2 regions of the Achromobacter deleyi genome follow, and region 2 is predicted to be linked to the other one. Evidence: riboswitches for the same ligand, from Rfam matches in the RefSeq annotation. Region 2 holds a riboswitch; the other holds the start of a gene.
The links. A riboswitch is a leader RNA that binds a small molecule or an ion and turns the genes downstream of it on or off. The one in region 2 is predicted to bind fluoride.

Region 1 (4,652 bases), 550 kb from region 2:
ATGTCGACTGATCCCACGCCAGGCCACGCCGTGGTCACCGGCGCCACCGGCGGCATCGGCCAGGCGATCGTGCAGCGGCTGCTGGACGGCGGCTGGCGCGTGACCGGGCTGGACCTCGGGCCCGCCGTGGCCCGGCATGCCGCCTACCGGCATGTCGAGGTCGACCTGTGCGACGACGCCGCCACCCGCCAGGCCTCGCAGGCCCTGGACGATGTCACGGCCCTGGTACATGCGGCGGGGCTGTTGCGGGTAGCGCCGCTGGCGCAATCGGACCCCGCCGACGGCGAACGCATGTGGAAGCTGCATGTGGATGCCGCGGTCCGCCTGACCCGGGACCTGGCGCCGTCGATGGTGGCGCGGGGCGCCGGCCGCGTGGTGCTGGTCGGCAGCCGCGTCGCGCAGGGCATGCCGGGCCGCGGCCAATACGCCGCGTCCAAGGCCGCCTTGGTGGCGCTGGCGCGCAGCTGGGGCGCCGAACTGGCGGGCAACGGCGTGACGGTGAACGTGGTGTCCCCAGCCGCGACGCAGACGGGCATGCTGGACGACCCCGCGCGGGCCGCCAGTCCGGCCCGCCTGCCGCCCATCGGCCGGCTGATACAGCCGGCCGAGATCGCGGCCCTGGTGGCGTTCCTGCTGTCGGCCGAGGCGGCCGCCATCACCGGCCAGGACATCGCCATCTGCGGTGGAGCATCCTTGCCCCGCTGAACTCACGTTCGCGCGCGGCCGACCGTGCCCGCGCGGTCGCGCCCCGATGCGGCGGCGTCCCGACAGATGCGACAACGGCGCCGACGGCCTTCGCCGCCGGCCGCGCCCGGCATCAGGCGGGCTTGCGCATCAGCCGCTGCCAGCCTTCCAGGCCCAGCCGCGTCAGCGTGTCGATGTTCTTCTCGTAGATCTCGGCGGCGTCGGGGAAGGACTCGACCGCGCGGTCGATGCTGTCCTCGCGCAGCAGATGCAGGATCGGGTACGGCGAACGGTTGGTGTAGTTCTCGATGTCGTCCGGCTGCGTGTCGGCGAACTGGAACTGCGGGTGGAACGTGGCCACCTGCAACTCGCCCACCAGGCGCATGCGCTTGAGCAGGCGGTCCGACAGGTCCTCGAAGTCGTTGAACTCGAGGAAATCGTCGAGCGCGTCGGGAAGGATCAACAACGTGGTGTCGATCTTTTCCGGATCGGCCTCGGCCAGCAGGGCCAGCTCGTCCTGCAGGTCGGTCAGGACGCCTTCGGCGTCGGTGGCATCGCTGACGGCAAAGCGGATCTGGTCCTTGACCTGAACCGCTTTGGCGAACGGACAGAGATTCAGGCCGATCACGGCCTGGGTGAGCCAATGGCGGGTTTCGGCAACCACGTTGGCGTAGGCGTCGGAAGTGGAAATCATGGCGGGTAATCCTGGCAAAACGCGAGTATAGGCGACCGACCTGGGCTAAAATGGCCGGCAATGGGAATGGAGCTTCCCAAAACCGCCGATCTCGGCTGATGGCTCCTGCTGACCGGGCAACATGCCCGCAGCGGGTGTCGTCCAGACAAACACCCGCCGCGGCGGGTGTCTTGTTTTCGGGCCGCGACCTCGCTGGAGGCCGCCCGCGCTGTCCCACCGCGCGGCCCGTGGGCAAGCCCCGGCTGTTGCTCTCCATCGTTTGATCTGGAGAGACACCTTGAATCTACTGCTGGTATTCGTCGGCGGCGGCCTGGGTTCCGCCGCGCGCTACGGCATGAGCCTGGCCGCGCTGCGGCTGGGCTGGATCGCCTTCCCCTACGCCACCCTGGCCACCAACGTGATCGGCTGCTTCGTCATGGGGCTGATCACCGAATTGCTGGCGTTGAAATTCTCGGTGTCGCAGCCGACCCGGCTGTTCCTGACCACCGGCATCGTCGGCGGCTTCACCACCTTCTCGACCTTCGCGCTGGAAACGGCGCTGCATGTGGAACAGGGCCGCGCCGGCCTGGCGCTGCTGTACGCCGGCCTGTCGCTCGGCCTGGGGCTGGCGGCGCTATTCGGCGGGATGGCGCTGGTGCGGACGCTGTGACGGCGGCGGCCGGGGCGCCGTTGACGGCCGCGCTCGCTATTCGCCATTCGTCCGACATTGCCGGAGCCTGTGACGCCGCGCGACGGAGCCGCGCTAGAGTGGCGCCACGACTACCCTGTGAGGAACGGATGGCCATCGCGCTCACCTACTTCGCCGACCACCTGTCCGACGATGCGCTGGCGGCGCTGCTACGGCGACGCGAAGACTTCTACATCGAGAACATCGATGCCATGGCTCTCCTGACGGCGCGCATGCAGGCGCTGCTGGCCGAAGACGGCTTGCACAGCGCCGTGCGACTCGCCCCCCTGAATGCATCTCCCGACAGGCTCATCACCCACGTGTTTGTGGAAGCCGCTTTCCTGCTGGTCTCGCTGTGGCTGCTGCTGCAGTGGCTTGCCCGCTGCCTTTCACGCCGCCCCCGCGCGGACGTGATCCTGCGCGTGACATCCAACGCCTCGCTCCACGTGGTCTTCCGCCCCTCGGCGCGCTCCGCCGCCGCGACGCCATAAAAAAAGCCCGGCCAGGCCGGGCTTTCCTTCATCCGCCAACGCCGATCAGGCCGTCGGCATCGCCGCCATGGTCTGCGCGACCGCGGCGGTCAGCTTCTTGCCGTAGGGCACGTGCAGGAATTCATTCGGGCCGTGGGCGTTGGACTTGGGGCCCAGCACGCCGCAGACCATGAACTGGGCCTTGGGGAAGCCCTTCTGCAGCATGCTCATCAGCGGAATGGTGCCGCCCTGGCCGATGTAGCCGCAGGGCGCGCCATAGTATTGCTGCGAGGCGGCATCCAGCGCCTGGGTCAGCCACGGCGCCGAGGCCGGCGCGTTCCAGCCGGTGGCGGCGCCTTCGTTGGCCTTGAAGAGGACCTTGGCGTTGTAGGGCGCGTCGGCTTCCAGCAGGGCCTTGATCTCTTCGGACGCGGCGACGGCGTCGATCAGCGGCGGCAGGCGCAGCGACAGCTTGAAGGCAGTGCGCGGACGCAGCACGTTGCCGGCGCTGGACAGCGGCGGCAGGCCTTCGGCGCCGGTCACAGACAGGGTCGGACGCCAGGTGCGGTTCAGCAGGGCCTGTTCCGGATCGGTGGTCATGGGCAGCACGAAGCCGCCCTCGGCGCCGCAGCTCCAGGGGAAACGGCGCCACACTTCGTCGCCCAGGATGCGGGCGGTGGCGTGCACCTGCTCGATGCGGTCGGCCGGAATCTCGCAGTGCAGGCTTTGCGGCAGCAGGCGGCCGGTGCCGCTGTCTTCCAGGCGGTCCAGCAGGTGGCGCAGGATGCGGAACGACGACGGCACCACGCCGCTGGAGTCGCCCGAGTGCACGCCTTCGTCCAGCACCTGCACTTCCAGCGTGCCCGAAACCATGCCGCGCAGCGAGGTGGTCATCCACAGCTGGTCATAGTTGCCGGCGCCCGAATCCAGGCACACCACCAGGGCCACGTTGCCGAGGCGGTCGCGCAGCGCGTCGACGTAGGGCAGCAGGTCGTAGCTGCCGGACTCTTCACAGGTCTCGACGATGCCGACGCAGCGCGGGCGCGGAATGCCCTGCTTGTCCAGCGCCATGATGGCGGTGAGCGAGGCGTACACGGCGTAGCCGTCGTCGGCGCCGCCGCGGCCGTAGAGCTTGCCGTCTTCGTACTTGGGGGTCCAGGGGCCCAGGCCGGCGCGCCAGCCCGAGAATTCCGGCTGCTTGTCGAGGTGGCCGTACAGCAGCACGGTGTCGCCGTTGTCGCTGCGGGTGGCGGGCGCGTCGAAGAAGATCACCGGCGTGCGGCCCGGCAGGCGCACCACTTCCAGCTTCAGGCCCGAGACCTTCTGGGCTTCGACCCACTGCGCCGCATCGCGCACCACGCGCTCGATGAACGCGTTCTTTTCCCAGTCGGCATCGAACGCCGGGCTCTTGGCCGGGATGGCGATGTAGTCGGTCAGCGCGGGGATGATCTCGTTGTCCCACTTGTCGTCCACAAAAGCCTGCAGAGCCTTCGGATCGAGGGTAGGAGGAAGTGCGTCGTCGGGGATGCGTGCGTTCATGGCGCGGGATCCTGTGGTCGGGAAGCGGAATAATCCTCTATTTTATGCCTAGCGCGCCGCATACGCCTCGATCCGGCTCCACACCTGGCGCGCCAGCGGCTTGGCGTTGTCCACTGACTGGTACAGCCGGATCTCCATGTGGATGTCGTTGCGCGCGCTGTCGGCCCGCACCAGGGCGCCGGCGCGCAGGTCGGATTCGACCAGGGTGTGCGGCAGCCACGCCAGGCCGAAGCCCTGGCGGGCCATGGCGTGCAGCGCGTCGGCCAGGTCCGACTCGTACATGGTCTGCAACTGCGCCGGCATGCACAGGCCGCGCAGGCGGTCGCGCAGGATGCGGCCCAGCGACATGCTGTCGGCGTAGGCCAGGAACGGCACGGCCGGATCCGAGGCCAGCTTGGGCACGGCGTGGCGCGGGTGGCGGCTGCCGGGCGCCAGCGGCGCGCTGACGGCCACCAGCTTGTCGGCGCCGACCCGGCGAAAGCGGTAGTTGGGGTTGTCGATCTGCGCGTACAGCGGCTCGTGCGCGTGGCACAGCAGGAAATCGACCTCGCCGTCGGCCAGCATGTCGATGCCGTAGTTGAGCGTGGTGGTGACCACC
Region 2 (4,652 bases):
TGGGCGCGGTGCGGCAGGAGCTGCGCGGGCCGCTGCACCTGTGCATGCCGGGCGAAGCGCCGCGGCTGCTGGCGCCGATCCTGGCGGAATTCTGCGACCGCCACCCGGGCATCGAACTGGCCTGCGACACCCGCCTCGATGGCCTCGACGCCTTGCGCGAGGATGTCGACCTGTCGATCGTGTTCCATCGCGGCCGCCAGGACGACAGCAGCCTCATCACGCGTGAACTGGCCGTCCTGCCCAGCATCGTCGTCGCCGCGCCGGCGCTGCTGGCGCGCGTCGGCGAACCGCGCCAGGTGAGCCAGCTCAAGGCGCTGCCCTGCATCACCACCCTGAGCGCGCTCAAGGGCATGCCGTGGCAATTCGTGGACGCCGCCGGCGACATCGTCAAGGTGCCGGTGCGCAGCCGCTACCGCGTCAACAGCGGCGAACTGGCGCTGATGGGCGCGCGCCAGGGCATCGGCTTCGCGATCCTGGCCGCCGGCGCCTGCCGCGACGACCTGGCCACCGGCCGCCTGCGTGAAGTGCGGCTGGACCTGCAACCTGCGCCCTTGCAACTGCTGGGCGTCTACAGCCACCGCCAGTCGGTCAGCGCGCGGGCCCGGGCGCTGCTGGAACTGATCCAGCAACGCCTGGCCGAGGCCGGCCTCGGTCCTTCCGCCGCGCCGTCGCCGCGAACGTAAGAGCGAGCGCCCACCCTGACGGGGCCCCGCGCCCGCTCCCGCCGCGGGCTCACCGAACGACCGGCCCCGAGGCGGGAATCAGCGGGATTTCGCACGTGAGCAATACCGCCCGAACCTTGTGCAGTTCCGCCGCATGGTCATGCAGAAACGCCCGCAGCACCGCTTCGCGGTCGATCAGCTCGATGCACTGCGGGTGCTTCATGTGCGTGACCTCCGGATGATGGTGGCTCAATCTCTCGCCAGCCAGGTAGCCGGATTGGATGGAATGCAGCACTGCCTGCTGGATGCCGGCGTGGCGCGCGGCATGGATCAGGTGCTGGGCCAGCGCCGGCGCGCTCAGCCTGTGCCAGAAGCGCGTGGCGCGGGCCCTGGCGGAAATGGGAAAGTACAGGCGCAACGCGGTCAGGTCGGTCGTCATCGGGTGGGTTCCTCGGCTCATTCTTCGGGGGTGCGGGCCATGGGCTGCTGGCGTAGCCGCTTCCGGTACGCCCCGAGTTCCGATAGCCGCAGTTCCTCGGGCAGCACGCGGTGCTTGGCGTGGCCCACGCGCTGCGCGTGGTAGATGCCGCTGTGTCCCGAGAACAGGTACGCCGCGATGCAGGCGATGGCGGCAAAGGGCGCGATGTCCGGCCCGAACAATTCGATCGCCATCACGATGGTGGCGATGGGGGTGTTGGCGGCGCCGGCGAACACGGCGACGAAACCCAGCCCCGCAAGCATCGAGAAGGGCAACTGCAGCAGCGGCGCCAACGCGTTGCCGAGCGTCGCGCCGATGTAGAACAGCGGCGTCACCTCGCCTCCCTTGAACCCGCTGCCCAGCGAGGCCACGGTGAACAGCAGCTTGCCGGCGAAGTCCCAGGGCGCGGCCGGTTGCTGGAACGCCTGCACGATCGAGGGAATTCCCAGGCCGATGTAGCGATAGCCATCGGTGGCCCACACCGCCACCGCGATCACCGCCCCGCCCGCCAGGGGCCGCAGCGGCGCATAGGCGATATGCCGTTTCATGAAGGCGCCGATGGCGTGCGCGCCGTTGGCGAAGATCATGCCGATCAGGCCGAACAGGATGCCGGCGGCCACCACGCTCAGCACGCTCACCACGCCCAGGGGAGCGACCGCCAGCACGGCATAGTGGGTGTGGTGGATGCCCAGCGCGAGGCCGACCTGGTTCGCCGCGATGGCCGCGACGACGCAGGGAAACAGCGCGTCGTAGCGCATGCGGCCGATCGCCAGCACCTCCAGCCCGAAGATGGCGCCGGCCAGGGGCGTGCCGAACACCGAGGAAAAGCCCGCCGCGATTCCCGCCATCAGGACGATCCGCCGGTCTTCGGGGCGCAGGCGCAGCAGGTGGGTCAGTTGGTCGGCCAGCGCCGCGCCCATCTGCACCGCCGTTCCCTCGCGCCCCACCGACGCGCCGAACAGGTGCGACATCACGGTGCCTCCAAGCACCATGGGCACCATGCGCAGGGGAATCACCTTCTTCGGATCGTGGATCTCATCGATGATGAGGTTGTTGCCCGCCTCGACGGGCCGCCCCAGACGCAGATAGCACCAGCCGACGAAAAAGCCCGCGAAGGGCAAAAACCAGATGAGCGCCGGATGCGCCTGCCGCGTCGCGGTCGCCCAATCCAGGGCGTGCAGGAAAAGCGCCGAAGCGGCGCCCGCCAGGCAGGCGACGACGAAAGCGATGACGAGCCATTTGCCGATGTACGGCAGGAGTTCCAACTGTTCTAGGCGTGGGGAGCGCGGCATGGGGTTCAGGATGCAAGGGGAAAAAAAATTCCCCTGATCCACCAGGCTGCGGGATGCATCGGGCGCGGGCACGAAAACCGCGGACGCAAAAAAATGCCTACAGCCCCGGCGGTACCAGGGATCTGTAGGCATCATCAGCCGCGCAGGATACGCGGCGGTTGGTGGAGGAATGCCATCTCCGACGAACGGACGAATGCTAGCAGTCCGGCAACGGCGAGGCAAGCAGGTCGCGCGCCACGGTCGATTCAGCGTCCTTGTGGCTCCGGCGGCGAGTCCGAACCTGACAGAAAACTGATGCTAAAACGCTAATAATTATTATTCAGATAGAATCCGTCCTGTCCCCAACTAACTGTTTCCGGCAGTACCACGATGTCCCTGCCCCCTTCCGCGGGCCCCGCTGCCCTGCGCCGCCGCCTGGCGCTGGCCACCCTCCTGGCCGTGACCCTGGTGGCCGCGTGGGCGCTATGGCGCTACGCCCTGCAAGGCCCCGCGCCCGCCGCCATTCCCAACTACGATCAGCAACCGGTCCCCGTCAGCGTCGCCGCCGCGCGTAGCGGCCCCTTGCCGCGCGACCTGCACGCGCTGGGCACCATCACGCCGCTGGCGCAGGTGGTGCTGCGCAGCCAGGTCGATGGCCAGTTGCAGCGCCTGCACTACACGGAAGGCCAGGCGGTGCAACGCGGCCAGCTGCTGGCCGAGATCGATCCGCGCCCCTACCAGGCGGCGCTGGCGGCGGCCGAAGGCGAACTGGCGCGCGTCGAAGCGCTGCTGGGCAATGCCGAGATCGACCTGCGCCGCTACCGGCAGCTGGCGCGGCAGGAAGCCGTGGCGGGACAGCAACTGGACACCGCCGAGGCCCAGGTGCGCAGCTACGCCGCGCAGCGCCAGCGCCTGGCGGCCGGCGTCGCCGATGCCCGCCGCCTGCTGGCGCAGACCCGCATCCTGGCGCCGCACGACGGCCGCGTCGGCTTTCGCCGGGTGGACGCCGGCAACCACGTGCGCGCCGTCGACACCAACGGCCTCGCCACCCTGGTGCAGACGCGCCCGATCTCGGCGCTGTTCTCGATCTCGGAGACCCATCTGGACCTGCTGCGGCAGGCCCAGGCCCAGGCCGGCGACGCCGCGCTGCAGGTGCAGGCCTGGGACGCCGACGAGCGCCGCCTGATCGCGCTCGGCACCCTGCAGGCGCTGGACAACCAGATCCACGTGGCCAGCGGCACCGTCAAGCTGCGCGCCCTGTTCGAGAACGCCGACGAAGCCCTGTTCCCGAACCAGTTCGTCAACATCCGCCTGGCGCTGGCGCGGCAGGAAGACGTGCTGTCGATTCCCACGGCGGCGGTGCAGTACGGCGCCGAAGGCGCGTTCGTCTTCGTCATCGGCGATGACCAGCGCGCCACCCGGCGCGAACTGACGCTGGGCCGCGCCAACGCCGGCCGCGTCGAAGTCCGCTCGGGCCTGGCCGCGGCCGAACGCGTGGTGGTCGAAGGCGTGGACCGCCTGCACGACGGCCGCGACGTGCTGATCGTGGAAACCCAATGAGCCTGTCCCGCCCCTTCATTCTGCGCCCGGTCGCCACCTCCTTCCTGATGCTGGCGCTGCTGCTGTCGGGCATCCTCGCCTGGCGCATGCTGCCGGTGGCGGCGCTGCCGCAGGTCGACTACCCCATCATCCAGGTCACCACGCCCTACCCCGGCGCCAGCCCCGACGTCACCGCGCGCGCCGTGACCGCGCCGCTGGAACGCCGCTTCGGCCAGATCCCGGGGCTCAAGCAGATGTCGTCTGCCAGCGGCAGCGGCATCTCGGTGATCACGCTGCAGTTCTCGCTCGACGTGTCGCTGGGCGTGGCCGAACAGGAGGTGCAGGCCGCCATCAGCGCCAGCGGCTCGCTGCTGCCGTCCGACCTGCCGACGCCGCCGGTGTACCGCAAGGTCAACCCCGCCGACGTGCCGATCCTGACGCTGGCCGTGACCTCGGATTCCCTGCCGCTGCCGCAGGTCTATGACCTGGTCGACACCCGCATGACGCAGCGCCTGGCGCAACTGTCGGGCGTCGGCATGGTCAGCCTGGCCGGCGGCCAGCGGCCCGCCGTGCGGGTGCAGGCCAACCCCATGGCGCTGGCCGCGCGCGGGCTGCAACTGACCGATCTGCGCGAGGCCATCGCCAAGGCCAACTCCAACCAGCCCAAGGGCAGCTTCGACGGCCCGGTGCGCTCGGTCATCA

Region 1: linked by a shared signal. The riboswitch ahead of crcB (fluoride efflux transporter CrcB) and the one ahead of I6I07_RS22630 (voltage-gated chloride channel family protein) in region 2 are both predicted to bind fluoride.

Annotation. Positions count from the first base shown of each region.
Region 1 is NZ_CP065997.1:4,439,081-4,443,732, reverse strand. Features, by position in the region: gene I6I07_RS20285 (SDR family NAD(P)-dependent oxidoreductase) at 1-705, shown strand; gene I6I07_RS20290 (Bug family tripartite tricarboxylate transporter substrate binding protein) at 1-11, shown strand, start outside; gene I6I07_RS20280 (DUF1415 domain-containing protein) at 818-1,378, opposite strand; fluoride riboswitch at 1,432-1,493, shown strand; gene crcB (fluoride efflux transporter CrcB) at 1,656-2,027, shown strand; gene I6I07_RS20270 (hypothetical protein) at 2,156-2,536, shown strand; gene I6I07_RS20265 (M20 family metallopeptidase) at 2,582-4,054, opposite strand; gene I6I07_RS20260 (LysR family transcriptional regulator) at 4,103-4,652, opposite strand, start outside.
Region 2 is NZ_CP065997.1:4,992,433-4,997,084, reverse strand. Features, by position in the region: gene I6I07_RS22640 (LysR family transcriptional regulator) at 1-683, shown strand, start outside; gene I6I07_RS22635 (DUF190 domain-containing protein) at 733-1,101, opposite strand; gene I6I07_RS22630 (voltage-gated chloride channel family protein) at 1,119-2,432, opposite strand; fluoride riboswitch at 2,551-2,621, opposite strand; gene I6I07_RS22625 (efflux RND transporter periplasmic adaptor subunit) at 2,802-3,971, shown strand; gene I6I07_RS22620 (multidrug efflux RND transporter permease subunit) at 3,968-4,652, shown strand, end outside.